2 regions of the Microbacterium sp. NPDC058389 genome follow, and region 2 is predicted to be linked to the other one. Evidence: predicted binding sites of a transcription regulator. Region 2 holds the regulator's gene; the other holds the start of a gene.

Region 1 (15,002 bases), on a different contig from region 2:
GCCGCGGCCCCCGCACCGTCGTGCTGTCGCACGGCTGGCTCGGGCGCGCGAGCCAGTTCTCGGCGCTCGTGCGCGAGCTCGTCGCCGAGGGCTGCCGCGTCGTCGCGTTCGACGCCCCGGCGCACGGCGGGTCGGGCGGGCGGCGCACCTACCTCCCCGATTGGCTCGCCACCTATGCCGAGCTGCAGCAGCGGTACGGCGGCTTCGACGCGATGGTCGGCCACTCGTTCGGTGGCCTGGCGACCCTCGTCGCCACCGCCGGGGAGGTGGAGGCCGCACGCGCGGTCACGATCGCCGCCCCCGCCGATGTCGACGAGCTGTTCCGCGGCTTCCAGCGCATGCTCGGGCATTCCGATGCCGTCAGTGCGGGCCTGCGGGAGCGGTTCGCCGCCCGCTACTTCCCCGGAGACCCCGACCCGTTCTCATGGCTCTCGACCGTGCGTCGCCCGTTGCCGGCCGGCGCGCCGCTCCTCGTCGTGCACGACGAGGGCGACCGCGTGGTGCCGTTCGGCGAGTCGGGGCGGATCGCCGCGGCGAACCCCGGTGCGGCCGTCCTGCCGACGACGGGCCTCGGTCACAACCGCATCCTTGCAGCGGATGTCGTGCTCGATGCCGTCGTGGAGTTCGTCACGGCAGAGGTGGCCCGCCACCCCGTCTCACCGACGACCGAGGCTGCCGCACCGCTGACGTCGCGGGCGGAGCCGGTCGGCGTGAGCTGAGTCGCCGGTCGATTCGTCCCGCGCACCGGGAGGCGAGCAGCGCCCGGTACGGCAGAATCGAACGGTGCTGAAACGGCGACGCGAAGAGGTGCTCACGACTGCCGGAGTGATCGCCGCGGTGGTGCTGCTGCTGGTCGGGCTCGCTGTGGCCGGGCTGTGCGCAACGCTGCTGGTGCAGATGGTCATCGACAGCATCGGGCCTCTCGACACGGTCGGCATCGCCCGGCCGACTCCGGCCTGGATCGCGATCATCGGTCTGGGCATCGGCGTCTTCGCCGGCATCGGCTTCGTCGTCGACAACGGCGGGTATCTGATCCGTGCCGCACGCGGCGTGCTCCCGCGACCTGCGGGCGACGAGCGTGCCCGCCGCGAGCAGGCGCGTCGCAAGGCATCGCAACGCCTGCGCCGAGAGGCGCGCCGATAGGGCCCGAGCTGTAGCGGGCGTCAGAACAGCCGGGTGGATGCCTCCTCCGCCGCTCTGCGAGCCCCCGGGTTCGCGGCGCGCGGCCCTGCTGCCGCACGTCCGCGGGACGTGGTGACGATGGGCGGTGCCGCCCGGGCGTCGGCGCGCGACGCCAGTCCCGCGACCGGACCGCCGCGCACGTTGTCGTCCTCGGCGTGCCCGTCGAGCCCGTGCACGCGCAGCAGCGGGCGCACCCGCTTCGCGAGCCACGACCGGTACGCCTTGGGGGCCGTCGCCGTCGCACCCGGGTAGAGGCCTCGGTACGACGAGACGAGCTCGGGATGCCGCTCCGCGAGCCACTGCAGGAACCACTGCTTCGCGCCCGGGCGCAGATGCAGCGCGCCGTACACGACGCGCACCGCGCCGGCATCTTTGATGCGCGTGAGTGCGTGGTCGATCGCCGCGATCGAGTCGGTGAGGTGCGGGATGATCGGCATCAGGAACACCGTCACGCGGAACCCCGCCTCGGTCGCCGCCCGCACGGTCTCGAGCCGCGCCGTCGCGTTGGGCGTGCCGGGCTCGATGAGGTGCTGCAACTCGTCGTCGAACACCGCGATCGACATCGCGAGAGACACGTGCACCTCGCCGGCGGCCTCGCGCAGCAGTGGCAGGTCGCGTCGCAGCAGTGTGCCCTTGGTCAGGATCGAGAACGGCGTGCCTGACTCGGTGAGGGCCGACACGATGCCCGGCATGAGCTTGTAGCGCCCCTCGGCCCGCTGGTACGGGTCGGTGTTCGTGCCGAGCATCACCGGCTCGTGCTGCCAGCTGCCGCGCCGCAGCTCCTTGCCCAGCACCTCTGCCACATTGATCTTCACGACGACCTGGGTGTCGAAGTCCCGCCCCGCGTCGAGCTCGAGGTACTCGTGCGTCCCCCGAGCGAAACAATACACACACGCATGAGAGCAGCCCCGGTACGGGTTGACGGTCCAGTCGAAGGGCATCGCGGAGACGCTCGGCACGTGGTTGAGGGCGGACTTGCACAGCACCTCGTGGAAGGTCACACCGGCGAACTCGGGAGTGGTCACCGAGCGCACCAGACCGTTGAGCTGTTCCATGCCGGGCAGGGCCGCGGCATCCGCCACCCCCAGTTCCTGCCCCTGCCACCGCATGTCTCCATGAGAACAAAGCTTCGAAGTTAAGTCAAGACACCGAGTCATCAATATCGAACACCACGCGTGCGGATGCCGTCCGCCTGGCCAAATCGGGCGGTCGCGGCCAGAATGGCAGACGTGACGGAGCCTGGCGGGCTCGCCACCCCCCGAGCCGCCCCCGAGACTCGTCGCGCCGCCCGAGCGATGCGCGAAGAGGCAGAACGTCGTGCCCGCGCGGCCGGGCACGTGGTCGGCGAGGATCCGATCCGCCGCGCCTCGTTCGATGCCGAACGCGCCGCGGCCGAGGCGGTCTCGTCCCCGCCCGCCCCCACCGACACGGTGCCCCTGTTCACCGTCGACACCGCGCCCGTGCTGACGATCGGCACCGGGCCGGCGGCATCCACCGCTCCGCTCGTCGAGAGCGCCGCCGCCCTGCCGCCCTCCGAACCGCTGGACACCCTCGTGACCGAGGATGCGACCCCGGCCCGTCATGTGCGGCCACGCCGGCTCCCGCGGCGCATCGCGCTCGTCGCGGGGCTGGCGACAGGCGCCGCGCTGCTGCTCGGCTCGTCGGCCGCCGTGACCGCGATGATGGCGCCGCCGGTCGAGTCGCCCGACACCGCGCTCGCGCTCACCGTCGCGCCGCCCACGATCCAGCAGCTGCCCGTCCCCGAGGTGAAGGAGTCGCCGCCCGCGGCGGACCTCTGCACGCTCTCGACGTTCACGACCGCGCTGCAGGCCGGCGACGACGAGGGGGCGGTCGTCGCCGCGGGCGGCGGCGAGGCGTTCCGTGCGGCCGTCGTCGAGGGCCGCGCGCCGTGCGTCGACCTGAGCGACTCGTCGCGCATCTGGACCGTCCTCGACAAGCACCGTCCCGCCAGCCCCGTCGACTATCGACCGGGAAGCCTCGTGCTGCCCGACGGCGTCCGCAACATCGAAGGCGGGGCGCTGCGGGCCGACGCGGCCGGTGCACTCTCGGCGATGGTCACCGCGGCGCGCGACGCGGGTGCGGGCGAACTCGCGCTGGAGAGCGGGTTCCGGTCGTACCAGACGCAGCAGGTGACGTACGGGCGGCACTTCGCCGAACGAGGCGAGCGGGCCGACCTCGTGAGCGCCCGGCCGGGCTACAGCGAGCATCAGCTGGGGCTGAGCGCCGACGTCGTGGCGTGCGCGGGGAGCTGCACGGGCCTCGACGAGCTGGCGGCATCCCCTCAGGGGCAGTGGGTCGTCGATCACGCGTGGGAGCACGGCTGGATCGTGCGGTACGTGGAGGGTGCGACGCCCGTCACCGGCTACACGCCCGAGCCGTGGCACCTGCGGTACGTGGGCCCGGAGCTGGCCAAGGCGTACCACGACGGCGGCTGGACCTCGCTCGAGGAGTTCTTCGGGCTCGAGGCAGCGCCGAACTACCTCAACTGACCGAGCGGCGGCCGGCTTGCGGCTGGGCCCACGCCCCCGAGGCTCCGGGCGACGCGAAGCGGCGACTGGAGAAGGGGTGGGGACCATTCGGTGAAACTGAGTACCATTCCTCTTGGGATTCAATCTCTACCGCCTCAGTGCAGACGGCAAGACGAGAGGAAGGCGCACATGGAGCGCGACATCTACGACGAGGACCACGAGGCGTTCCGCGACGTCGTCAAGGAGTTCATCAAGCGCTACGCGTCCGAAGAGAAGCGCAAGCAGTGGGATGCGGCCGGCGAGATCGACCGCGCGACCATGCTCGCGGCGGGCGAGGCCGGCATCATCGGCCTGAGCGTGCCCGAGGAGTTCGGCGGCGCCGGGATGCTGCAGGACTACCGCTTCCGCTCGATCGTTCTGGAAGAGACCATCGGCGCGGGCCTCGGCTCGCTGGCCGGCGCCCTCGGCATCCAGGACGACCTCGCGGTGCCCTACGTGGTCCACATGGGCACGCAGGAGCAGAAGGAGAAGTGGCTGCCGGGCATGGCCACCGGTGAGATCCTCGGCGCCCTCGCCATGACCGAGCCGGGTGCCGGGTCGGACCTCCGCGGCATCAAGACCACCGCCAAGAAGGTCGACGGCGGCTACATCGTCAACGGCGCCAAGACCTTCATCTCGTCGGGCAAGACCGCCGACATGGTCGTGACGTTCGTGAAGACCGGCGAGGGCAATCGTCCCGACGCCTTCAGTCTGCTGATCCTCGAGGACGGCATGGAGGGCTTCGACCACAGCAAGAAGCTCGAGAAGATGGGCTTCCACGGCTGGGACACGGCCGAGCTGTCGTTCACGGACGTCTTCGTGCCGGAGGAGAACCTCATCGGCGGCAAGGAAGGCCTCGGCTTCATCCAGCTCATGATGAACCTGCCGCTGGAGCGCCTGTCGATCGGCGTCGCCGCAGCGGCCGCCGGCGAGGCCGCGTTCGCCTGGACCCGCGAGTACGTCCTCAGCCGCGAGGCGTTCGGTGAGCGCATCGCCGACTTCCAGAACACGCGCTTCAAGCTCGCCGACATGGCGACCACGGTCGACGTCATGTGGGCGTACACCGACCGCGCGATGATGCTCTACAAGGACCAGAAGCTCACGGCCGAAGAGGCTGCGAAGGTCAAGTTCTGGACCACCGACCGCGAGGCGGAGCTGCTCGACGTCGGCGTGCAGCTGCACGGCGGCTACGGCTACATCACCGAGTACCCGATCGCCCGCGCCTACCTCGACGCCCGCGTGCACCGCATCTACGGCGGCACGAACGAGATCATGCGCGACCTCGTGTCGCGCCAGATCGTCGGCAAGCGCTGACCCCGGACGGGCGCCGAGCCCGTCGAAGGGCTGTGAGCCAGTAAGGCTGGATGCCGCCGCCCGGAGCCCTCGCGAGGGCCCGGGCGGCGGCGTCCGTCGTCTCAGCCGTGCAGCAGCGCGTCGGCCTCGGCGACGGTCAGCGCGCGGCCGTACGGCGCGATCTCGAACGACTCGGCGTAGCGGATGCCGCCGGCGGCGTCGCCGTACGCCCGCTGCAGTGCGGGCACGGCGCCGGCGGGGGTCTCGAAGTATTCGCTCCAGTGCGTGAGGATGAACGCGTCGACCGCGGCCCGGTCTGCGGCATCGGGGGCGACGAGGTCGCGCTGCGCGGGGGCGAACTCGAGGAACTGCGACGCGTGCGCCGCGCACGCGTCGAGCTTGCGGTCGAGCACCGGCGTGATGTCGACGGCGACATCGTGACGGTGGCGGTCGACCGAGCCGTAGTCGATCATCCGCAGCACCGCGGGGCGCTCGGCCAGCGGCGGGATGTCGCGGCACGGGTTGGGCAGCGACGTCAGGCCGACGACGGAGCGCACGAGCTTGGCCGCGAGGCGGTTGTCGTTGTGACCAGGACCCTCGTCGGTGAAGGTGAGGACGAGGTCGGTGCGCCACTGGCGGATGACTCTCAGCATGCGCTGGCGCAGCTCCTGCGTGTCGACCATGTCGCCGTCGTGCTCGTCCCACACCTCGTAGTCGGCGAGTCCGATCGCCTCGGCCGCCCGGTACGCCTCGGCCAGGCGCCGGCGCACGAGGTCGTCGGGCGCGAGCGTGTAGTGGCCGGCGTCGCCGTTGGTGGTCGAGAGCACCTTGACGTGGTGGCCGCGGTCGGCGAGGAGAGACAGCGTGCCGGCGGCGTACTCCTCGGCCTCGTCAGGGTGCGCGACGACGACGAGGACTTTCAGATGACGGTTCATGGGGGCCTTTCACGAAGGAGAGAGCGCGCACGACGGCGCGCGACGAGGGTCGCTGGAGGGGCCGGCGGCGGCTCAGCGTGCCGGGTCCGGCAGGACGACGTCGGCCATGCTGCCGGCGTCGACCAACCGGGCCCGGGCGCTGAGCTGCGCCAGGTGCACCGCGCCGCGCACCTGCGCGCGGGCGCCGAGCTCGGCGCACACGACGTGCGGCCGCTCGTGGGGGAGGTAGGCGAGCGCGTCCTCGACGGCGCTCGCGAGCGTCGCTCCGCCGGCGTCGGCGACGGAGCCCGCGAGCACGACCAGCTCGGGGTCGAGCAGTGCGATGACCGATGACAGCACCGCCGCGATCCGTGCGGCCGTCTCGGCGGAATCGTCGCCGATCGCGTCGATGGATGCCGGTCCCAGCAGCTGTTCGACGAGCATGCCGCCTCCGGGCACGGCCCTCCCGCGGGGCGTGCTGCGATCGGCCTCGCCGCCGAACGCGGGAGCGACGATCGTGCCGATCTCGCCCGCGGCGCCGTGGGGACCGAGCATCAGCACGCCGTCGCGTGCGTAGGCGACACGCGTGCCGGAGCCGACCCAGAGGAGAGCGACCGAGGAGCTCTGCTGCGCCGAGCCGTACGCGGTCTCGGCCGTGAGGGTGAGGGCGACGTCGTTGGCGGTCTGGACCGTCGCGCCGGCGAAGCGGTCGCCGACGAGGCCGATGAGGTCGATGCCCACCCACGGGTCGAGGCTCCGTGCATAGCGGAGGATGCCGGTGTCGGGGTCGATCGTGCCGGGCAGGCCGATGGCGATGTCGCGCACCTCGTCGAGCTGTGCGATGTCGCCGACGGCGCGCGCGACGACGTCGTGCACGGCATCGACGGCGGCGGCGGCATCCGCCACCGTCCGGTCGGACTCGGCGACGCCGATCGTCTCGCCCTGCAGATCGCACACCTCGGCGGTGAGCAGGCCGGCGCGCACGGTGACGCCGGCGACCAGCGCGGCGCGCGGATTGACGCGCCACACCGCGGCCGGCGGACCGGAGCGGCTCGGGCGCTCGCCGGCGCGCTCGATGACGCCGGCCGCCTCGACGCGCAGCAGCAGGCGGGCGGCGGCGGGCTTGGACAGGCCCGTGTGCGCTTCGATCTCGGGGCGGGTCATGGCGCCGTGCTCGAAGAGCGCGTCGATGACCGCGCCTTCGTTGAGGGTGCGCAGGACTCGCGGAGTTCCCGACTTCATCAGGACAGATCCTGCCAGATGCGACGCTCGCGGCGTCTGGATGCCGTCACGGTGGTGCTCCTTCGTGGTCCGGGCTGTTGACAAATATGGGTAACGTCAGAGACAGTATCTGCCGGAGACAGTTGCGTCAACGCACGCACCACTCATCCGAAAACCCGAACCGCCCCACGTCGACGTGGGCGATCAGAGGAAGGAACCTCGATGAAGACGACCCTTCGCCCGGCGCTTTTCACGGCCATCGCGGCCGTGGGACTGCTGGCGGCAGGGTGCTCCGGCACCCCCGCGCAGTCCGCGGCGTCCGACGACGCCCCGCTCACGATCTGGCTGATGGCCGGCGGGCCCGGTGAGACCGACATCATCGACGACATCAACGCGACGTTCGCCGAGGAGTACCCGGACGTCGAGGTGACCGTCGAAGTGCAGCAGTGGGACAACATCACCACGAAGCTGACCACCGCGCTCGCGTCGGGCAACGGCCCCGACATCGTCGAGATGGGCAACACGCAGACGCCGCTGCAGACCTACTCGGGCGGACTGCTCGACATCACGGCCGACCGCGACAGCTTCGAGGACTCCGACACGTGGCTCGAGGGCCTCGCAGCGCCGTCGGAGTACGACGGCAAGCTGTACGCGGTGCCGATGTACGGCGGCACGAAGATCGTCATGTACAACAAGGCGATGTTCGCCGAGGCGGGCATCACGGAGCTGCCGCAGGACCTCGACGAGCTCAAGGACGTGTGCGCACGACTGAGCCAGACCTTCGGCAGCACGCCGAACTTCTCGGGCTTCTACATGCCCGGCCAGTACTGGTTCTCGGGTGCGCCGTTCGTGTTCGCCCTCGACGGCGAGCTCGCCGCCGAGGACGACGGCGCGTGGGAGGGCGGTCTGTCGACGCCCGAGGCGCAGGAGGGCCTCGCCGCCTGGCGCGACTTCCAGAACAGCTGCTCGACGCCCTCGTCGGTGGGCGTCAACACCAACAACCCCGACCAGGCGCAGGTGTTCGCCGACCGCGGCACGGCGATCATCTCGGCGCGCGGCTGGGAGCCCGCGTCGGTGGTCGAGAAGAACCCCGAGCTCGCCGACCAGCTCGGCTTCATGCCCATGCCCGGGTTCGAGACCGGCACGCCGCTGCCCGTCATCGTGTCGGGGTCGACGATCGGTATCTCGGCTGCGACCGACAACCCCGAGGCCGCGAAGGCGTGGCTGCGCATCATCACGGGCAAGGAGATCCAGACGCGCCTCGTGCTCGAGCAGAACCAGCTGCCGATCACGCCCGCATTCATGCCCGAGAGCGGTGCGACGCCGTTCATCGAGGCGAGCGTCGAGGCGTCGAAGTACAACAAGGCGCTCCCGGCGGTGCCAGGCTGGGCGACGCTGGAGACCGAACGCTACAACGAGCAGTTCTTCTCGAGCATCGCGGCGGGCGACGACGCGGCGGCTGCTGCGAAGACGTACGACGCGCACGTGGCCGACGTCCTGAACAGCACGGGCAACTGATGCGGGCCGACCGGCGGCTGGCGTACGCGCTCATCGCGCCCGCCGTCCTCATCCTCCTGGCGATCCTCGCGTATCCGATGGCGCGCCTGATCCTGCTGTCGTTCCAGCGGTTCGACTCGCGGTCGCTGTTCACGGGTGAGGCGCCGCTGGTCGGCTTCGACAACTACACGCGCGTCCTCACCGACCCCCAGTTCTGGGAGGTGCTGGCGCGCACCGCGGGCGTCACGATCGTCACGGTGCTCGCCGTGATGGTGGCCGGGTTCGCCCTGGCCCAGCTGCTGCGCAAGGCGGCAGGCTGGGCCAGGGTGACCCTGCTGGTGGGGCTCGTGCTCATCTGGGCGATGCCGATGGTGTCGTCGGCGATCATCTGGCAGTGGATGTTCCAGCCGCAGTACGGCGTCATGAACTGGATCCTCACCCGGCTCGTGATCTTCGGCGATCTGTCGGCCCACAATTGGTTCGGCAACACCTTCGAGGCGCTGACGATCATCATCGTCATGGTCGTCTGGAAGGGCCTCCCGTTCGTCGCGCTGACGCTCTACGCCGGCATGACGCAGATCCCCGAAGAGCTGTACGAGGCCGCGGCGCTCGACGGCGCGCGGGCCGGCGCGATCACACGCAACATCACCGTGCCGATGCTGGCGCCGATCATCGGCGTGCTCACGACCCTCCAGGTCATCTGGTCGGTCAACTCGTTCACGCCGTTCTGGGTGCTCACCCAGGGCGGTCCGGCCGGCGGCACGACGACCCTCTCGATCTACGCGTACGTCAAGGCCCTCAGCGCCAACGACTACGGCGCCGGCGCGGCGATCTCGATCCTCACCGTGCTCATCCTCTCGACGTTCGCGATCGTGTACGTCCGTCGACTGTCCGCGCAAGGAGAAATCTCATGAACTCGCGCCGCTCGCGCACGTGGGCGTCGGTCGCCGCGATGATCGTCCTCGTCGTGATGATCTTCCCGGTCTACTGGATGTTCGCGACCGCCTTCAAGGCCCCCGGCGACGTGCTGTCGGCGACGCCGCAGTTCTTCCCGTGGCCCATCAGCCTCGACAACTTCACGCGGGCGCTCGGCGGCGACGACTTCTTCGTCTACCTGCGCAACTCGCTCACGGTGTCGCTGTCGACGGTCGTGCTGGCGATGGTGGTGGCCGTCGGCGCCGCTGTCGCGACCGCGCGGTTCACCTTCCTCGGCCGCAAGGCGCTGCTCGTGGTGCTGGTCGCGGTGCAGATGATCCCGGGCTCGGCGATGATCATCCCGCTCTATCTGATGCTCCGCCAGATCGGCGGGCTCGACTTCATGCCGGGCCTCGTGCTGACGTACCTGACCTTCGTGCTGCCGTTCACGGTGTGGAACCTGCGTGGGTTCGTCGTGAACCTGCCGATCGAGCTCGAAGAGGCCGCCATGATCGACGGCTGCAGCCGCTTCCAGGCGATCGTGCGGGTCGTGCTGCCGCTGCTCGCGCCCGGCATCGTCGCGACGTCGATCTTCGCGTTCATCAACGCGTGGGACGACTACCTGTTCGCGTACGTCCTGATGCGGTCGCAGCAGAACTACACGCTGCCGGTGTGGCTGGTGTCGTTCTCGACGTCCAACCAGATCGACTACGGCGCCACCATCGCGGCGTCCGTCATCTTCTCGCTCCCGGTGCTGGTCTTCTTCCTGCTCATCCAGCGGAAGCTCGTGTCGGGGCTCACCGCGGGCGCCGTCAAGGGCTGAGCGCCGGCATCCACCCTCGAGAACCAACTAGGAGAACGACATGAAACTGGCCATCGTCGGCGGCGGGTCGACGTACACCCCCGAGCTCATCGACGGGTTCGCCCGCATGCGGGACGTGCTCCCGCTCGACGAGATCGCACTGGTCGATCCGGACGAGTCGCGGCTCGCGCTGGTCGGCGGGATGGCGCGGCGGATGCTGTCACGCGCGGGTCACCCGGCGACCGTCGTCGCGACGACCGACCTGGTCGCAGGTGTGGCCGACGCCGACGCGGTGCTGGTGCAGCTGCGCGTGGGCGGTCAGGACGCCCGGCACTCGGACGAGACCTGGCCGCACGACGTGCACTGCATCGGCCAGGAGACGACGGGCCCCGGCGGGCTGGCGAAGGCGCTGCGGACGGTGCCGGTCGTGCTGCGCATCGCCGACGCCGTGCGCGCACACGCCAAGCCCGACGCCTGGATCGTGGACTTCACCAACCCGGTGGGGATCGTGACGCGGGCGCTGCTGTCGGAGGGACACCGCGCGGTCGGCCTGTGCAACGTGGCCATCGGGTTCCAGCGGCGCTTCGCCGGCATGTTCGGCGTCGACCCCGCTCGGGTGTCGCTCGGCCACGTCGGCCTCAACCACCTCACGTGGGAGCGCTCGGTGATGGTCGACGGCGTCGACCGGCTGCCGTCGATGCTCGCCGACGGGCTGGACGCGCTCGCGGACGAGGTGCACCTCGCCCCCGAGCTGCTGACCGGTCTGGGCGTGGTGCCGTCGTACTACCTGCGCTATTACTACGCGCACGACGAGGTGCTCGCCGCGCAGCTCGTGGAGCCGTCCCGCGCCGCGGCGGTGAGGGCGATCGAGCACGAGCTGCTCGCGCTCTATGCAGACCCGACTGTGGACGAGAAGCCCGAGGCGCTGGAGCGCCGCGGCGGCGCGTTCTACTCCGAGGCCGCCGTCGAGCTGCTCGCCGCGATGCGCGACACCGCCGCGCCCTCACGCGTGGTGAACCTGCGCAACGACGGCTCGCTGCCGTTCCTGCCCGACGACCACGTGATCGAGGTGCCCGCGTCCTTCCGCGACGGCCGCTTCGTGGCAGACCCGATCGCGCCGCTCGACGACGACATCCGGGGGCTCGTCTCGGCCGTCGCCGGGTACGAGCGGCTCGCGCTCGACGCCGCGGTGCACGGCGGACGTGACCGCGTGCTGCGCGCGATGCGCGCCCACCCGCTGGTGCTGCAGCACGACCGCGCTGAGAAGCTCACCGACCTGCTGCTGGCCGCCAACGCGGGCTTCCTGCCGTGGGCGTCGTGAGCGCGGGCCTCGCCGTCGGCGTCGACGGCGGCGGGAGCAAGACGGATGCCGTCGCCCTGACGCTCGACGGCGCACTCGTCGGGCGTCGCCGCGGCCGGGGGAGCAGCCCGCACTTCGAGGGCCTCGCCGCGTCGGTCGACCTGATCGACGAGCTCGTCCGCGGCGTCGCCGGCGACGCTCCAGTGGTGCAGGCGTCGCTGTTCCTGTCGGGGCTCGACCTGCCGGTCGAGATCGACGAGTACCGTCACGCGATCGCCGACCGCGCCTGGGCGCAGGGCGACGTCGTCGTCGACAACGACCTGTTCGCGGCGCTGCGGGCCGGCACCGAGGAGCCCGACGCCGTCGCGGTCATCTGCGGCAGCGGCGTCAACGCGCTCGGCGTCAGGGCCGACGGCGAGGTCGTGCGGTTCCACTCGCTCGGCGCGCTGTCGGGTGACTGGGGCGGCGGCTCCGGGATCGGCCCGGCGGCGATGTGGCACGCGGCCCGCGAGGCAGACGGCCGCGGACCCCGCACCGCGCTCACGCCGCTGATCCTGGAACGGCTGGGGGCGGCATCCATCTCCGACCTCATCGAGGACATCCACTTCGGCCGGCGGCCGCACAGCGACCTGTACACCGTCACCCCTGACGTGTTCGCCGCCGCCGCGCACGGCGATGCCGCGGCCGTCGAGCTCGTCGAACGGCAGGCCGACGAGGTCGTCGCGTTCGTGCGGGCGATCGTCGCGCGCCTCGGCTTCGCCGATCGTGCGGTGCCGGTCGTGCTGGGCGGCAGCATCCTGTCGGCCGGTCACGCGCTGCTCGACGACCGCATCGCCGCCGGCGTCCGTGAGGTCGCGCCGCACGCGCGTCTCGTGCGGCTGTCGACGCCGCCGATCGTGGGAGCGGCGCTCGCCGCGCTCGCGCAGGCGGGAGCGGGCCCCGAGGCGCTGGCCCGCGCCCGCGGCGCACTGTCGGAGGCCTGAGCCGCGGCTCACGCCGCACATCGTCCGGGATGCCCCGGGCCTGAGCCTCTTCGGAGGCCGGGTCCGGGGCATTCGTCGTTCCTGAGACGAGCTCGTAACAAAAAAGGTTGTTTTCGGTAATGTTCTTGCCTATATTGTGAGCGAGTCGATGGCGTCTCGAATGCCACCGGCCGTCCCTGCCAGGAGCCGAAAGGAATACGCAATGTCTAGCCGGAGAGTGCGCAAGGCGTCGGTGGCGATCGCCGCCGGTGCCGCAGCGGTCTCGCTCATGCTCACGGGCTGCGGACCGTCCGATTCGTCGTCGGGCGCGAACGCGTCCGTGCTGCGGGTGTGGGCGGGCAGCGCGAACCCCATCAGCGAGAACTTCAACCCGTTCGCCGTGGACACCGCCGTCCACGCGACCTTCGGGGCCATCTACGAGCCCCTGTTCTTCTTCAACCAGCTCTCCTCCGACCCGCCGGTCGGCCTCATCGGCGACAGCTACGAGTACAGCGAGGACGGCAAGACCCTCACCGTCGAGATCAAGCCCGACCTGAAGTGGAACGACGGCGAGGACCTGACCGCCGCCGACGTCGCGTTCACCTTCGGGTACGGCTCGAACGTCGACGAGAAGATGGTCTCTGCCGAGGCGACCAGCGACACCACCGTCGTGCTGACCTACAGCGAACCGCGCTTCACGTCCGCATCGCTGCTCCTGGGATCGACCTGGATCATCCCCGAGCACATCTGGTCGGAGATCGACGACTACGCCTCCGAGACCAACCCGGAGCCGGTCGGCTCGGGCCCGTACAAGCTCAAGACGTTCTCCGACGCCGCGTACACCGTCGAGGCGAACGAGTACTTCCGCGACGGCGAGCCGGCGGTCACCGAGGTGCAGTACATCGGCCTGGACTCCAACCAGTCCGCGCAGGACATGCTCTCCACCGGCCAGCTCGACTGGGTGGGCCAGTTCATCGCGAACCCCGACAGCGTCACAGGCAACGGCAAGATCGCGACGATGAACAACCAGCAGGACCCGACGGTCATCCTCACCTGTTCCAATGCCGACCTCGGCTGCAGCGGTCCGCAGACCGATCCCGCGGTGCGCCAGGCGCTCGACCTCGCGATCGACCGTTCCACGATCGCCGAGAAGGCCTTCGCGGGCCTGGTCGCCGAGAGCTCGCCCGCGTTCGTGCTGCTGCCCCGCGACGAGCAGTGGCTCAGCGACGCCGCGCTGGCGACGAGCCCGCAGGATGCCGACATCGCCGCCGCGCAGAAGGTGCTGGAGTCCGCCGGCTACACGAAGGGCGGCGACGGCTTCTACGGCAAGGACGGCACCGCTCTCGAGATCGACCTGTTCTCGCCGGACGGCTGGACCGACTACAACGACGCCGCGAAGCTCATCAGCGAGCAGGCGGCCGACGCCGGGCTGCGGGTCAATTACCGCACCGTGTCGGATGCCGAGTACTGGACCCCGATCTCGAGCGGCGACTTCCAGATGGCCCTCTACGGTCTGACCCAGTCGCTCGTCGCCGACCCGTTCTCGAACTACGACCAGTACTTCGCCAGCAAGTCCACCGCGAAGGTCGGTGAGGACCCGGTCTCGGGGCAGAACTACGCCCGCTACCAGAACGCCGATGTGGATGCCGCCGTCGAGGTCGCCGCCGGCACGCTCGACGAGGCCGCAAAGAAGGAGGCGTACGCCACCATCCAGGCACAGATCGCGCAGGATCTTCCGTACATCCCCGTCGTCCTCAACGCATCGCAGGCGTTCTTCAACGTCGACCGATTCAGCGGCTGGCCGACCGAGGGCGACCTGTACGCGAACCCGCTGCCGTACCTGTCCGCGGCGTCGGCCGTGGTGCTCACGCACCTGACGCCCGCGAAGTGATGAGGCGACGGACCGGATGACTGACATCGAGCAGGAGCGGGAGGGGAAGGCATGAAGTTCTACGCGCGTCGCATCACGTTCTACGTGGTGACCCTGTGGGCCGCGATCTCACTCAACTTCCTCCTCCCGCGCCTGCTCCCCGGCGACCCGGCAGCGATCATGCTGGGAAAGCTCCGCCGGGCCAGCGGCGGCCGGCCGCTCTCGGCGGAGACCGTCGAGTCGGTACGGGCGATCCTCGGCGCCGAGAAGGGCATGACCCTGTGGGACCAGTACATCGCGTACTGGGGGCGCCTGCTCCACGGCGACCTGGGCGTCTCGTCGACCAGGTACCCCGCCGAGGTCAGCGACCTCATCGCCGGGGCGCTGCCGTGGACGGTGATCCTCGTCGGCACCGCGACCGTCCTCTCGTTCGTCATCGGGATCGTCGTGGGCGCATGGGTCGGCTGGCGTCGCGGCACCTGGGTCGACCACCTCGTGCCCATCACGTCGGTGTTCCA
Region 2 (15,002 bases):
CGCGGCGAAACAGAACGTCACAGGCGTCGAGGCCCGTGCCGCATCCGCTACGGTGGACGCATCGTCGCCCGGTCGTGACCGGGCAGGAGCGACAGCCGAGCCCGGCACCCGCCCGCGATGACACCCCTCCGCCCGTGCCCCGTGCAGGCGGCGAGAGAGCGGTGCCGCGGCCGACCGGACTTTCTCGCATCGGCCCAGCCCTGTCCCACCGATAGCACTGTCCCGCCGGAGAGCACACGATGCCGATCGACCTGAGCACGCCACCCGTGCCGATCTCGTTCGAGGTGTACCCCCCTCGCACCGAGGCGGGGTGGCCGGCGCTGCACGAGACCATCCGGCACCTGGCATCCGTCGATCCGCGCTTCATCTCGGTGACCTACGGCGCCGGCGGCTCGACCGGCGGGCGCTCCCTCGAACTGCTCACGCACATCCTGCGCGAGACCGACGTCGAGCCGCTCGCCCACCTCACGTGCGTCGGGAACACGTGGTCGGGTGCGAACGCCCTCATCCGGGAGTTCCTGGATGCCGGCATCACGAGCTTCCTGGCCCTGCGGGGAGACCCGCCCGTGGGTGCCACGCAGGGCGATGCGTTCCTCGGCGACCTGGAGAGCTCGGCGCAGCTCGTGCAGCTCATCGACCGCGTGCAGGCCGAGCGGGAGCCGTACGCCGAGGCACCCATCCCGGGCGTTCCCGGCGCGGTGCGGGTCGACCGGCGACCGAAGGTCGACATCGCGGTGGCCGCGTTCCCCAACGGCCACCCGCGCTCGCGGCACGCGACCGAGCACATCGACGCGCTGCTGGCCAAGGAGGCGGCGGGGGCGACCCTCGCCATCACGCAGCTGTTCTTCGAGGCCGACGACTACCTGGGGTTCGTCGCCGCGTCCCGGGAGGCCGGGGTGACGATCCCGATCCTGCCGGGCGTGATGCCGATCACGTCGCCCGCGCGGCTGCGGCGCACGCTCGAGCTCACCGAGGTCCCGCGCCCAGATGCGCTCGCCGCGGCGCTGGAGGCCGAGGAGACGCCTGAGGGGCAGCGCGCCGTCGGCGTCGCCCATGCCGCCGCACTCGCCCGGGCGGTGGTGGACGGCGGTGCGCCCGGCATCCACCTCTACGCCTTCAACAACCACGACACGGTGCTCGCGGTGCTCCGCGACGCCGGGATCGTCGCCCCCGTCCGAATGCCCGACGCCGTCCGCTGAACCGGGCGCCGCATCCCGTCGGGCGTCCGACGGGTCTCTTCGGCGACCCCTGGAACACCCCCACGCCCACTGATCGACACCGAAAGAGAGAGCACGATGACCGACTCACGCACCCCCTTCCCGCACGGCACGATCCTCGGATACCCCCGCATCGGACGCCGGCGCGAGCTCAAGCGCGCCGTCGAGGCGCACTGGGCCGGCACGATCGACGAGGCGACGCTCGAGACCACGGCCGCCGAGCTGCGCCGTGCCGCGCGCGCCCGGCTCGCCGAGCTCGGACTGGGCCGCGACGACTCGTCGATCCCCGAATCCTTCTCGTACTACGACCAGGTGCACGACGCCGCGGTCGCCGTGGGCGTGCTGCCCGAGCGGTTCGCCGCACTCCGCGGCGCCGACGGAAGCATCGGCCTCGGCGCCTACTTCACGGCCGCGCGCGGTGCCGGCGAGGACGCGGCGCTCGAGATGACGAAGTGGTTCGACACGAACTACCACTACCTCGTGCCCGAGATCGGCCCCGAGACGACGTTCTCGCTGTCGAGCGACCGGTTCGCCCGTCAGGTCGCCGAGGCGAAGGCGGACGGCTACACGACGCGCCCCGTCGTGGTCGGGCCGGTGACGCTTCTCGCGCTGGCGAAGGCCGCCGACGGCGCACCCGAGGGCTTCGCGCCGCTCGACCGGCTCGACGACCTGCTGCCCGTGTACGCCGAGCTGCTGGCGTCGCTGCGCGCCGCGGGTGCCGAGTGGGTGCAGCTCGAGGAGCCTGCGCTCGTGAGCGAGAGCCTCGCGGCGTCGTCGGACGAGCTCGCGGATGCCGCCGCCTGCGCCTACGCGGTGCTCGGTGCGGCCGCCGACCGCCCGCGTGTCCTCGTGGCCGCCGGCTACGCCCAGCTGTCGCCGGCCGCATGGACGGCGCTCGCAGCGGCACCCGTCGAAGCCGTCGCGATCGACCTCACCCGCGGCGCCGTGCCGCCGGCGGTTCCGGGGCTGGAGGGCAAGACCCTCGTCGGCGGCGTCATCGACGGTCGCAACGTGTGGCGCGGCGACCTCGCCGGCGCCTGGGCGCGTCTCGATGCGCTTCAGGGGCTCGGCGCGGCGCAGGTGACCGCCGGTACGTCGACCTCGTTGCAGCACGTGCCGCACGATGTCGAGGAGGAGGGCGCGCTCGACCCCCGGCTCGCGTCGTGGCTCGCGTTCGCCGATCAGAAGACGGCCCAGGTGGTCACGCTGGCCACCGGCCTCGTGCAGGGGCGCGACAGCATCGCGGAGGCGCTGGATGCCGCATCCACCGCTCTGGCGGACCGGCACGACGCTCCGGGCGTCCGCGACGGCGCCGTGCGCAACCGGGTCGCCGGGCTGGGCGCCGGCGACTTCGATCGTGGCGACTACGACGAGCGCGTCGCGGCGCAGGACGCGGAACTCGGTCTGCCGCTGCTTCCCACGACGACGATCGGCTCGTTCCCGCAGACGGGCGATATCCGCCGGGCGCGTGCGCGTCACGGCCGCGGCGAGCTCACCGTCGACGAGTACGAGGGCTTCCTGCGCGACGAGATCTCGCGCGTCGTCGCGCTGCAGGAGGACCTGGGACTGGACGTCCTGGTTCACGGCGAGCCCGAGCGCAACGACATGGTGCAGTACTTCGCCGAGCACCTCGACGGCTTCGCCGTGACGCAGCACGGCTGGGTGCAGTCGTACGGCTCCCGTGCGACCCGTCCGTCGATCCTGTGGGGCGACGTCTCGCGTCCGGCGCCGATCACGGTCGACTGGTCGGTGTTCGCCCAGTCGCTCACCGACAAGCCCATGAAGGGCATGCTGACGGGCCCGGTCACGATTCTCGCGTGGTCGTTCGTGCGCGACGACCAGCCGCTCGGCGACACCGCGAACCAGGTCGCCCTGGCGCTGCGCGACGAGATCGCAGACCTCGAGGCCGCCGGCATCCGCGTGATCCAGGTCGACGAGCCCGCGCTGCGCGAGCTGCTGCCGCTCAAGCAGGCGGACCAGCCGGCGTACCTCGACTGGTCGGTCGGGTCGTTCCGGCTCGCGACGGCCGGGGCGGCGCCCGCCACGCAGGTGCACACGCACCTGTGCTACTCGGAGTTCGACGTCGTGATCGACGCGATCGCCGCGCTCGATGCCGACGTCACCTCGATCGAGGCGGCCCGCAGCCGCGGCGAGGTGATCGGCGACATCGCCGCCTCCGGGTTCGCGGCCGGCATCGGCCCGGGCGTCTACGACATCCACTCGCCCCGCGTGCCCGCGGTGGCCGAGATCGGCGCACTCCTGGACCGCGCGGTCGACGAGCTGTCGCTGCGCCGCGTCTGGGTCAACCCGGACTGCGGGCTCAAGACCCGTGGATATGACGAGACGGTCGCGTCGCTGCGGAACCTCGTGGCCGCAACGACGGATGTGCGCGAGCGTCTCAACGCCTGACGCCCGGACATGACGGGAGGGCCGGTGCGACTGCACCGGCCCTCCCGTTCGCGTATCGGCGTCAGTCGCCCTTCTTCGGACGAGGGGGATCCGCGTCCGCGCCCGACGACGCGCTCGCGGCGGGCGAGGCCTCGAGGTCGGGGAGCGGGACGGTCTCGGCATCGGGCGAGGGGAGCGGCAGCGTGTCGTTCGCGTCGCCGTCGGCCTCACTCGTCGCCGACGACGCGGCGGCGGCATCCTCGTCCGGGGCTGCTTCGGCCGGGACGACGGGTTCTTCACCGGGGCGGCGCTGCAGCAGCTCGAACAGCCACCACACCAGCAGCCACACGATGAGCACGAGGAACACCTCGCCGACGCTCAGCGGGCGCAGCAGCATCAGCCACACGATGGCGAGCGCGCCGAGCACGATCCGGACGAGCACGCGCTGTGCGAAGAGCCACGATCCGACGCGGCCGGTGTCGACGCGATGCGCCCGGAGCGAGCGGCGCAGGCCCGCGTTCACCGAGGCGACACCGCTGCGGGTCGCACGCGCGCCGCGCCAACGTCCCGAGGTCCACGCGATGACGGCGATCACGACGCCGAGCAGCGTCAGCACGACGGCGGTGTCGCGCATGGCCGAGGTCACCTGGTCGTAGATCGAGGTGAGCGCGCCGGCCGAGACGCCGAGCTTCGGGGCGCTGAGGGCCAGCACCGATCCGGCGACCCCGAGGGTGATCGCGAGGATGCCTGCACCCGCGGCGATGCCGACGCCGGTGCCGAGCACCGCCGTCGAGCGGCGACGGGCGATCAGGATGCCGGCGATGAAGAGAACGAGCGCGACGATCGGCGTCCACCAGCCGACAGCCACGGCGAGGTTGTAGACCGTGCCGACGATCGTGAGCGCGTCGCTCTGGGCCACCACGATCGTCTGGTTGATGACGGGGATGGACGAGGCGAACCCGACCCCGTTGTCGACGAGTCGCTGCTTGACCTCTTCGATGATCGGTCCGAGCTGGATCCCGACCTCGCCCTTGTCGCCGATGACCACGGCGCCGTCCGACGTGCCCCCGGCGGCGACGGCCGCGAGAGAGCGGTGGCTCGCGCGCAGCGCCGTCTCCCACACGTCCGCGAAGGCGTCCGACTGCACGAGCTTCGTGACGGTGGTGTCGATCAGGCCCTGCACGCCCTGGATCGCCGGCTCGCGCAGCAGGTTCAGGGCGGCGAGGGCCCGCGGGGGGAGGTCGAGCTGCTCGAGGCCGTCGAACAGGTCGTTCGTGATCCCTTCGATGTCGACGGAGTCCTCGATGGCCGTGGTCACCTGGTCGACGACGAGCGCCTGCACCTGCGGGTCGTCCGCGAGCGGGGCGAACGTCTCGACGAACCGGGTCTCGTCGACGAGCTCGACACGTGCCCACGCCGACACGATCGACACCGGCACGAGGATCGACGCGATGACGATGCACAGGGCCGACAGGAACGCTCGCCAGCGCGAGCCGCGCGCCCCTCGGGGCTCGTCGCCCGGGCCGCCCGAAGGGGTCTCCGCCCGAAGCCGGGCGTTCTCGGCCTCGAGCGCCTCCAGGCGTGCTCGAAGCTCGGCGGTGTCGTCTGCGGTCGTCGCATCGGCGGTCATTCCCCCCTTATAGCGCCTGGGGGTGACATCCCGCCACCTGCCGCTCCGCACGTGGCCGAACCGTGCGTCGCGCGTCGTCGCGCGCCTCGCCGACCCCGGCGCGCGCGGGCCGGGGTCACACGGCCCGCAGGACCGCCACGACCTTGCCGAGGACGACGGCCTCGTCGCCGAGGATCGGCTCGAACGCCGAGTTGCGCGGCAGCAGCCACGTGTGGCCGTCGCGCTGTCGGAACGTCTTGACGGTCGCCTCGCCGTCGAGCATCGCGGCCACGATGTCGCCGTTGTCGGCCGTCGCCTGCGAGCGGACGACCACCCAGTCGCCGTCGCAGATGGCGGCGTCGATCATCGATTCGCCCGCGACCTTCAGCATGAACAGATCGCCCTTCCCGACGAGCTGACGCGGGAGCGGGAAGATCTCCTCCACCTGCTGCTCGGCTGTGATCGGCACGCCCGCCGCGATGCGCCCGACGAGCGGCACGAGGGCGGCATCGCCCAGTGCCGGCACCGAGTCGGCCGGATTCTCGGTGGAGGTGCCGGGCAGATCGATCAGCACCTCCATGGCGCGCGTCTTGCCGGCGTCGCGGCGCAGGTAGCCGCTGAGCTCGAGCTGGTTGAGCTGGTGGGTGACGCTGGACAGCGACTTCAGGCCCACGGCATCGCCGATCTCGCGCATGCTCGGCGGGTAGCCGTGACGGGCGATCGAGCGCTGGATCACCTCGAGGATCGCGAGCTGCTTGTCGCTGAGGCTCTTGCGCCGTCGGGTCTGGGGCTTGTCGCGCCCGGCCGCGTCGCTCATGTCCGGCTCCGTCCTGCGCTGCGTCGTCGAGCGCTGTTTCTTCGAATGTCGGAGGCCCGTGGTGGGGTTCTCTTATCGAAACCGTATCCGGATACGCGCGCGGAAGGGAACAACCCGGCCGCGTGTCGCGTTCGAGGGATGAGCACCGGAATCGACTGTTGACACAACTCAGAATCGAAGATAGCTTCGGAAGAGAGGTTCGGATTCCCCGCTCCCGGCCGAGCGGGGAATGCGAATCTCTCCCCAGCAGGAGGAGAAGAGCATGACTGCGATCAGCTTCCCGACGTCCGTTGCGACACCGGTCCGCACGACGCGCCTGCGGTTGACCGTGCGCGGCCGCCGCGTGCTGGCGCTGCTCGCCGCCCTGCCTGCGCTCATCGCCCTGGGGGCGGCCATGGCACTCGGAGGCGGAGCCGCGCTCGCCTCACTCGAGGGCGGGGCGCCGGCCGACTCGTTCGAATCGGTCATCGTGTCGGCGGGTGATTCGCTGTGGTCGATCGCCGAGGAGGTCGCGCCCGGCCACGACCCGCGCGACGTCGTGGATCAGATCGCCCGTCTGAACGCCCTGAACGGCGTCGCGGTCCAGGTGGGGCAGCAGCTCGCGATCCCTGCGCAGTTCACGGAAGGCCGCTGACGCTCCACGTCGCGCTTCGTCACGCGGGGGAGGCCCGGTGCTGCACCGCTCTACCATGGGAGGGGTGAGTGCACGTCTCGAAGACCTCCCTTTACGCGCCGACCTCCGCGGCCAGACGCCGTACGGCGCGCCGCAGGCAGCCCTGCCCGTCGCCCTGAACGTCAACGAGAACACCCATCCCGTGCCGCAGGACGTGGCGGACGACATCCTCGACGCGATCGCCCGTGCGCTCCGCGACGTCAACCGGTACCCGGACCGCGAATTCACGGCGCTCCGCGAGGGCTTCGCCGATTACCTCGGCCACGGCCTGACGCGCGATCAGATCTGGGCGGCCAACGGCTCGAACGAGGTGCTGCAGCACATCCTGCAGGCCTTCGCGGGTCCGGGGCGCACAGCGTTCGGGTTCTCACCGACCTATTCGATGTACCCGCTCCTCACGCGAGGCACAGGTGCCCGATGGGTGCCGGGGACACGGGCCGACGACTACACCGTGAGCGCGTCGGACGCCGCGGCGCAGGTCGCCGACGCCGCCCCGGACGTCGTGTTCCTGTGTGCGCCGAACAACCCCACCGGCACGCCGCTCGGGCTCGACGTCGTCGAAGCGGTCTACGACGCGACCGACGGCATCGTGATCGTCGATGAGGCGTACTTCGAGTTCGCGCCGGCAGACGCCCGCTCCGCGCTGACGTTGCTGCCGGGGCGCGAGCGCCTCGTGGTGTCGCGCACGATGAGCAAGGCGTTCGCCTTCGCCGGAGCGCGTGTGGGCTACCTCGCCGCGGATCCCGCGCTCGTCGACGCGCTGCGCCTGGTGCGGCTGCCGTACCACCTCAGCGCCCTCACGCAGGCCGCCGCGAGCGCCGCGCTGCGGCACGCGCCCGTCATGCTGGGCATGGTGGACGAGATCGTGGCCCAGCGCGACCGCATCTCGGCCACCGTGGAGGCGCTCGGATACACCGCGCACGATTCCTGGACGAACTTCGTCCTGTTCGGCGACGTCGACGACCCGGCCACGACGTGGCGTGCGCTGTACGACCAGGGCGTGCTGATCCGAGACGTCGGGATCCCGCACCACCTGCGCGTCACGGCGGGCACCGCCGACGAGACGACAGCGTTCCTCGACGCCCTCGCCTCGGTAGGATCGGCCGCATGAGCGCCGCACCCCGTACCGCCTCTCTCCGGCGCGCGACCAGCGAGTCGACCGTCGAGCTCGAGCTCGACCTCGACGGCACCGGCCGCAGCCGCATCGACTCGACGGTGCCCTTCTTCGACCACATGCTGACCGCGTTCGCGAAGCACTCGCTGACCGACCTCACGGTGCGCGCGTCGGGCGACACGGACATCGATGCGCACCACACCGTGGAAGACATCTCGATCGTGCTCGGTCAGGCGATCCGCGAGGCGCTCGGCGACAAGTCCGGCATCTCGCGCTACGGCGACGCCCTTGTCCCGCTCGACGAGGCGCTCGCGCAGGCGGTCGTCGACATCAGCGGGCGCCCGTACCTGGTGCACACCGGCGAGCCGGCCGGCTTCGAGCACCACCTCATCGGCGGGCACTTCACGGGTTCGCTCGTGCGGCACACGTTCGAGGCCATCTCGTTCAACGCGGCGCTCACCGTCCACGTGAACGTGCTGGCGGGCCGCGACCCGCACCACATCGCCGAGGCCGAATACAAGGCGTTCGCGCGCGCATTTCGCCAGGCCAAGGCGCTCGATCCGCTGGTCGTGGGCATCCCGAGCACGAAGGGCGCGCTGTGACCGACGTGGCCGGCGACGGCGGCAAGCCGGTCATCGCGGTGCTCGACTACGGCTCGGGCAACGTGCACTCCGCGGTCAAGGCGCTCATCGCGGCGGGAGCCGACGCGCGGCTCACCTCCGACCGCGGTCTCGTGATGGATGCCGACGGCCTGTTCGTCCCGGGCGTCGGGGCGTTCCGCGCGGTGGCCGAGGCGCTGCGCGCGAGCCGCGGCGACGAGCTCATCGAACGACGCCTCGCGGGCGGTCGTGCTGTGCTCGGCGTGTGCGTCGGCATGCAGATCTTCTTCGAGCGCGGCGTGGAGCGCGCGGTCGACACCGAGGGCCTCGGCGAATGGCCGGGCGTCGTCACCGAGCTCGACGCACCGGTGCTGCCCCACATGGGCTGGAACACCGTGCAGGCGGGGGAAGGCTCCCGGCTGTTCCGCGGCATCGAGGACGAGCGGTTCTACTTCGTGCACTCGTTCGGTGCGCAGAAGTGGCTGCTCGACGTGCAGCCGCCGTTCCCGCAGCCGGTCCTCACGTGGTGCGACTACGGCACGCCGTTCCTCGCGGCCGTCGAGAACGGCCCGCTGTCGGCGACCCAGTTCCACCCCGAGAAATCAGGGGATGCCGGCATCCGGCTGCTGGCGAATTGGATCGACGGCCTCGGCGCGGCTACCCTCTGAACTCGTGCCCGTCCGCGTCGGCGATCGTCGCGCGTGACCCCGTCCGCACGCACAAGACTTTGATCAGCCAGGGAAACATGAACGATTTCGCGTCCACACCCAAACTCGTCCTCCTGCCCGCCGTCGACGTGGCGGACGGCAAGGCGGTCCGTCTCACCCAGGGCGAGGCGGGCACCGAGACGAGCTACGGCGACCCCGTCGACGCCGCGCTGGACTTCGCGCGCCAGGGGGCGGAGTGGATCCACCTCGTCGACCTCGACGCCGCCTTCGGCCGCGGCAGCAACGCCGGCGTGCTGCGCCGTGTGATCAAGCAGGTCAAGGGTGTGCAGGTCGAGCTGTCGGGCGGCATCCGCGACGACCGCACGCTGGAGGCCGCGCTCGAGAGCGGCGCGTCGCGCATCAACCTCGGCACCGCTGCGCTGGAGAACCCGGAGTGGGCGGCCGACGTCATCAGCCGGTACGGCGACGCGATCGCCGTCGGGCTCGACGTCCGCGGCACGACGCTCGCCGCTCGCGGCTGGACGCGCGAAGGCGGCGACCTGTGGACGGTCCTGGACCGCCTGGAGGCCGCGGGCTGCAGCCGCTACGTCGTCACCGACGTCACGAAGGACGGCACGCTGAAGGGCCCGAACCTCGACCTGCTGCGCGAACTGACGACCCGCACGCCGAAGCCGATCGTGGCTTCGGGGGGCGTGTCGAGTCTCGACGACATCGCAGCGCTGCGCGACCTCGTGCCGCTGGGCGTCGAGGGTGCGATCGTGGGCAAGGCGCTGTACGCCGGTGCGTTCACGCTCGCCGAGGCGCTGGATGTCGCCGGACACTGAGCCCGGCGCCGGCGCGCACCCCCACCACGGCGCCGACTCCGCCGGCGTCCCGTGGGAGGGTCGCAGCTTCCACAGCAACCCGCATGCCGCAGACGACGGCTCGGCCGACCCCGCGCTGCTGGCCGCGCTGACCGCGTTCCGCGCCGGCGAGGGGACGCAGCGCGAGGTGGTCGACGCGTACCGTTCGGCGCGCCTGCTGATCCCGCTGATCGCCGACAAGGGCGACCACGGCATCGGCCCGCACGGCCTCGAGGTCGACAAGACGCAGGAGCTGTCGATCGTGACGGTCGCCGCTCCCGACGGCCGGCGCGTGCTGCCGGTGTTCACGTCGGTCGACACGATGCGGCGATGGGATGCCGCAGCCCGGCCGGTCCCGGCGGACGGCGTCCGCACCGCGCTTGCGGCGGCGGCCGACGACACCGACCTCATCGTGGTGGACCCCGGTTCGGAGACCGAGTTCGTCATCCGCCGGCCCGCGGTCTGGGCGATCGGCCAGGGCACGGCGTGGGAGCCGAGCTTCGTCTCGCCCGAGGTGGTGGCGGGCCTGCACAGCAGCATCGGCGGCGAGCTCGCGGTCATCGATCTCGTCGTCGAGTCCGGGGATCCCGAGGCGCGGCTGCGCGGTCCCGAGCTCGTCGTGCGGCTGCAGCTGATGCAGGGGCTGGAGAAGGACGAGCTCGACGCGGTGCTCGCGCGCCTCGCCAAGCGCTGGGCCGCCGACGACCGCATCGCGGTGCTCGTGGACTCGCTCGTCGTGAAGCTCGTCCGCGCCTGACGCGCGCGCCCGAGACAGACGAGGCCCCGCGGGCATAGAGTCCTCCTGTCTCGCGACGGCAGAAGTCGCAGGGAGGTCGCACCGATGCACCCCGATCCCGACGTGTTCGCGCGCGCGCTCGACGCCGCGGCGGATTCCGCCCGTTCCTGGCTCGCGGCCCTCGATGAGCGTCCGATCCCGCCCAGAGCCGGCATCGAGGACGTGAAGGACGCGCTCGGCCGCGAGCTCGCCGACGACGCGACCGACGCCGAGGCCGTCGTGCGCGACCTCGCGATCGCGGTGGAACCAGGACTCATGGGGATGCCGAGCGCGCGCTTCTACGGCTGGGTCATCGGCGGGACGCAGCCGGCCGCCCTCGCGGCCGACTGGCTCGTCTCGGCGTGGGACCAGAACACGGCGCTGCGTGCCGTCACGCCGGGCGTGGTGGCCGCGGAGGAGCTGGCGGGGGAGTGGATCGTCGACCTGCTCGGGCTGCCGGCCGGCTCTGATGTCGGCTTCGTGACCGGTGCGACGGTGGCGAACTTCACGTGCTTGGCGGCGGCGCGCGATGCGGTACTGCGCGACGTCGGCTGGGATGCCTCGATCCAGGGGCTCGCGGGCGGGCCGCGCGTGCGCGTGATCGTCGGTGAGGAGCGCCACGACACCGTCGACCACGCGGTGCGCATGCTCGGCCTGGGCGCACCCGTCGTCGTGCCGGCCGACGACCAGGGGCGCATCGACGTGGCCGCCCTCGAGGCGGAGCTCGCGGTGGACCACGGCCCCACGATCGTCGTGCTGCAGGCCGGCAACCTCCACTCCGGCGCGTTCGACGACTTCGGCCCCGCCATCGCCGCCGCGCACCTCGCCGGCGCGTGGGTGCACGTCGACGGCGCGTTCGGGCTGTGGGCCGCGGCATCCCCTCGCTCCCGTCCGCTGGTGGCCCACGTCGAACGGGCTGATTCGTGGGCCACGGACGCGCACAAGACGCTCAGCGTGCCCTACGACTGCGGCATCGCGATCGTCGCGGACCCGGCGGCGCTGCGCGCCGCGATGGGAATGACCGCGACCTACCTCAGCCGCACCGCGAGCTCCGACCACGCCGATCCGCACGACCGCGTGCCTGAACTGTCGCGGCGGGCGCGCGGCGTGCCGACGTACGCCGCGCTGCGGGCGATGGGGCGCGACGGCGTCGCCGCGCTCGTGGACCGGCTGACGGATGCCGCCGCAGCCCTCGCCGCCGGACTGTCGCGGCTTCCGGGGGTGGAGGTGCTGGGCGACGTGGTGTTCACGCAGGTGTGCGTGGCCCGCGCCGACGACGCGGCGACCGACGCGTGGGCCGATGCGCTGCGGGCGGACGGCGTCGCGTTCGCGTCGTCGTCGCACTGGCACGGGCGGTCCGTGCTGCGGTTCTCGGTCAGCAACTGGGGGACGGATGCCGCGCAGGCCGAGCGCACGCTCGGCGCCGCGGCATCCGCCCTCGCACAGGTGTGACGGCGAACGCCTGCCGGGTCAGTTGACCGGGCCGGTCCACTTCTCGCCGGGACCCTTGCCGATCGGGTCGGGGATGACGGAGGCCTCTCGGAACGCGAGCTGCAGCGAGCGCAGGCCGTCGCGCAGCGACCGCGCGTGCATGTCGCTGATCTCAGGCGCCCCGGCCGTGATGAGTCCTGCCAGCGCGTTGATGAGCTTGCGCGCTTCGTCGAGGTCGGTCTGCGTCTCCGGATCGTCGGCGAGCCCGACCTTCACGGCGGCCGCGCTCATGAGGTGCACCGCGGCCGTGGTGATGACCTCGACGGCCGGCACGTCCGCGATGTCGCGGGTGGCGGAGGCCGCCGCGCGTTCCTGCTCCTCCCAGCGGGCCTGACGTTCGGCGTCTACCGCCACAGTGCTCGTCTGGTCGCCGTCCTGGTCTCGAATCGTGTCCACGCCGTTCTCTCTGATAGACTGCTGCGGTCTCCGGTGCGTTCTGCACCGGATCGGAAAGTGGATCACATCCCACCCGCGCTTGCCGTTCCAGGCTACCGGGTCATGCACTCCGCCCCGACCGCTTGCGGAAGGGGTAGTTCAGGGTGCGAGAGCCGGCGCTCGCGTCGTGCCGGGTGGAATGCGTGACTCTTTCCGCGAATCCATCCGCATGAAGGAGTTCCGCATCAGCGATCCCCGCACCAACGACCGCATCCGGGTGCCCGAGGTCCGCCTCGTCGGCCCGAACGGAGAGCAGGTCGGCGTCGTCCGCATCGAGGTGGCGCTGCGCCTGGCTCAGGAAGCCGACCTCGATCTCGTCGAGGTGGCCCCCAACTCGAAGCCGCCCGTGGTCAAGATCATGGACTACGGCAAGTTCAAGTACGAGGCCGCGCAGAAGGCCAAGGAAGCGCGTCGCAACCAGGCGAACACCGTCCTCAAGGAGGTCCGGTTCCGTCTGAAGATCGAGGCTCACGACTACATCACCAAGCTCAAGCGCGCCGAGGGCTTCCTCCAGTCCGGCGACAAGGTGAAGGCCATGATCCTGTTCCGCGGTCGCGAGCAGTCGCGTCCCGAGCAGGGTGTGCGTCTGCTCCGCAAGTTCGCCGAGGACGTGGCCGAGTTCGGCACCGTGGAGTCGAACCCCACGATCGACGGACGCAACATGGTGATGGTCATCGCACCGCACAAGAACAAGTCCGAGGTGAAGACCGAGCAGAACGCTCAGCGCGCCGCGAACAAGGAGGCCGCACGGTCCGCCCGCAACGGCGCACCGGCGTCCGAGACCCCGGCCCCCGAGGCCGAGGCAGCCCCGGCCGAATAAGGCCCCACAGACTCCCGCACCGCGGGATACCGACTCCCGCCTGCGCGGGATGGAAACGAAGGAAGAAGAGATGCCGAAGCAGAAGACCCACTCGGGCGCCAAGAAGCGCTTCAAGGTCACCGGCAGCGGGAAGCTCATGAAGCAGCAGGCGAACCTTCGCCACAACTTCGAGGGCAAGTCCAGCCGCCGCACCCGCCGTCTGTCGCAGGAGCAGGTCCTCGCTCCCGGTGACGCCAAGGTCGCCAAGAAGCTCCTCGGTCGCTGAGCGCGCCGACGCACGAATAGGAATACAACGAAATGGCTAGAGTCAAGCGGGCCGTCAACGCCCACAAGAAGCGTCGCGTCATCCTCGAGCGCGCCTCGGGTTACCGTGGTCAGCGTTCGCGCCTGTACCGCAAGGCGAAGGAGCAGGTCACCCACTCGCTCGTCTACGCGTACCGCGACCGTCGCAAGCGCAAGGGCGACTTCCGCCGTCTGTGGATCCAGCGCATCAACGCCGCTGCCCGCCAGAACGGCATCACCTACAACCGCTTCATCCAGGGCCTCGGCCTCGCGGGTGTGCAGGTCGACCGCCGCATGCTCGCCGAGCTCGCGGTGAACGAGCCCAAGACGTTCGCGTCGCTCGTCGAGACCGCCAAGAAGGCTCTGCCCGAGAACGTCAACGCTCCCAAGAGCGCCTGACACCGGCATCCACTCGGAAACGGGGCGTCCTCCACACGGAGGGCGCCCCTTTCTTGTCCCTAGACTGATGCCGTGCTCGAGAACCCCCGCTCTCCGCGTGTCCGCGCCGTCGCGAAGCTGACGAAGCGCAGCGCCCGTCAAGAGACCGGGCTGTTCCTGCTGGAGGGGCCGCAGGCCGCGCGCGAGGCGCTGGCCTACAAGCCTGAGACGCTCGTCGAGATCTTCGCGACCCCGACGGCGATGGACAAGCACACCGACGTGCGCGACGCAGCGAGGGATGCCGGCCTGGAGGTCGTCTACACGACCGAGGCCGTGCTCGACGCGATGGCCGACACGGTGACGCCGCAGGGCATCGTCGCGGTGGCACGCCAGTCGCCGACGTCCCTGCGCGAGGTGTTCGCCGCGTTGCCCCGGCTCGTGGCGATCTGCGAAGAGGTGCGCGATCCGGGCAACCTGGGCACGATCATCCGCGCCGCGGATGCGGCGGGGGCGGATGCCGTCGTCCTGACCGGCCGGACGGTCGACCCCTACAACCCCAAGGTCGTGCGCGCGACGACGGGCTCGCTGTTCCACGTGCCGGTCGCGGTCGGCGTGGACCTCGCGACGGCGGTCGAGAAGGCCCATGCCGCCGGCGTGCAGGTGATCGCGGCCGATGTCGGCGGCGGCGACTTCCTCGCATCGCGCGACCTGCTGGCCGGGCCGACCGCCTGGCTGTTCGGCAACGAGGCGCGCGGACTGGAGGAGGACGCGCTGGCCCTCGCCGACCTGTCGCTGCGCCTGCCGATCTACGGCGCCGCCGAATCGCTCAACCTGGCGACCGCCGCGAGCGTGTGCCTGTACGAGACGGCGTTCGCGCAGCGAGCGGCCGACTGA

The links. The regulator LexA, encoded in region 2, represses DNA repair genes until DNA is damaged. The targets are predictions, from matches to a motif close to TCGAACANNTGTTCGA.
Region 1: the regulator LexA is predicted to act here: its motif matches at 2,300-2,315, upstream of ACFWJ8_RS08575 (Rv2578c family radical SAM protein).

Annotation. Positions count from the first base shown of each region.
Region 1 covers NZ_JBHXJQ010000005.1:5,261-20,262, forward strand. The annotation lists gene ACFWJ8_RS08565 (alpha/beta fold hydrolase) at 1-719, shown strand, start outside; gene ACFWJ8_RS08570 (hypothetical protein) at 784-1,143, shown strand; gene ACFWJ8_RS08575 (Rv2578c family radical SAM protein) at 1,164-2,291, opposite strand; gene ACFWJ8_RS08580 (D-alanyl-D-alanine carboxypeptidase family protein) at 2,412-3,692, shown strand; gene ACFWJ8_RS08585 (acyl-CoA dehydrogenase family protein) at 3,861-5,024, shown strand; gene ACFWJ8_RS08590 (PIG-L deacetylase family protein) at 5,126-5,938, opposite strand; gene ACFWJ8_RS08595 (ROK family protein) at 6,011-7,159, opposite strand; gene ACFWJ8_RS08600 (extracellular solute-binding protein) at 7,361-8,656, shown strand; gene ACFWJ8_RS08605 (carbohydrate ABC transporter permease) at 8,656-9,549, shown strand; gene ACFWJ8_RS08610 (carbohydrate ABC transporter permease) at 9,546-10,373, shown strand; gene ACFWJ8_RS08615 (6-phospho-beta-glucosidase) at 10,414-11,673, shown strand; gene ACFWJ8_RS08620 (N-acetylglucosamine kinase) at 11,661-12,635, shown strand; gene ACFWJ8_RS08625 (ABC transporter substrate-binding protein) at 12,838-14,505, shown strand; gene ACFWJ8_RS08630 (ABC transporter permease) at 14,557-15,002, shown strand, end outside.
Region 2 covers NZ_JBHXJQ010000007.1:24,742-39,743, reverse strand. The annotation lists gene ACFWJ8_RS11270 (methylenetetrahydrofolate reductase) at 240-1,199, shown strand; gene metE (5-methyltetrahydropteroyltriglutamate--homocysteine S-methyltransferase) at 1,296-3,626, shown strand; gene ACFWJ8_RS11260 (hypothetical protein) at 3,688-5,235, opposite strand; gene lexA (transcriptional repressor LexA) at 5,351-6,031, opposite strand; gene ACFWJ8_RS11250 (LysM peptidoglycan-binding domain-containing protein) at 6,294-6,665, shown strand; gene ACFWJ8_RS11245 (histidinol-phosphate transaminase) at 6,721-7,815, shown strand; gene hisB (imidazoleglycerol-phosphate dehydratase HisB) at 7,812-8,420, shown strand; gene hisH (imidazole glycerol phosphate synthase subunit HisH) at 8,417-9,085, shown strand; gene priA (bifunctional 1-(5-phosphoribosyl)-5-((5-phosphoribosylamino)methylideneamino)imidazole-4-carboxamide isomerase/phosphoribosylanthranilate isomerase PriA) at 9,163-9,909, shown strand; gene ACFWJ8_RS11225 (SseB family protein) at 9,893-10,684, shown strand; gene ACFWJ8_RS11220 (pyridoxal phosphate-dependent decarboxylase family protein) at 10,769-12,154, shown strand; gene ACFWJ8_RS11215 (DUF1844 domain-containing protein) at 12,173-12,589, opposite strand; gene infC (translation initiation factor IF-3) at 12,798-13,448, shown strand; gene rpmI (50S ribosomal protein L35) at 13,519-13,713, shown strand; gene rplT (50S ribosomal protein L20) at 13,746-14,129, shown strand; gene ACFWJ8_RS11195 (TrmH family RNA methyltransferase) at 14,202-15,002, shown strand.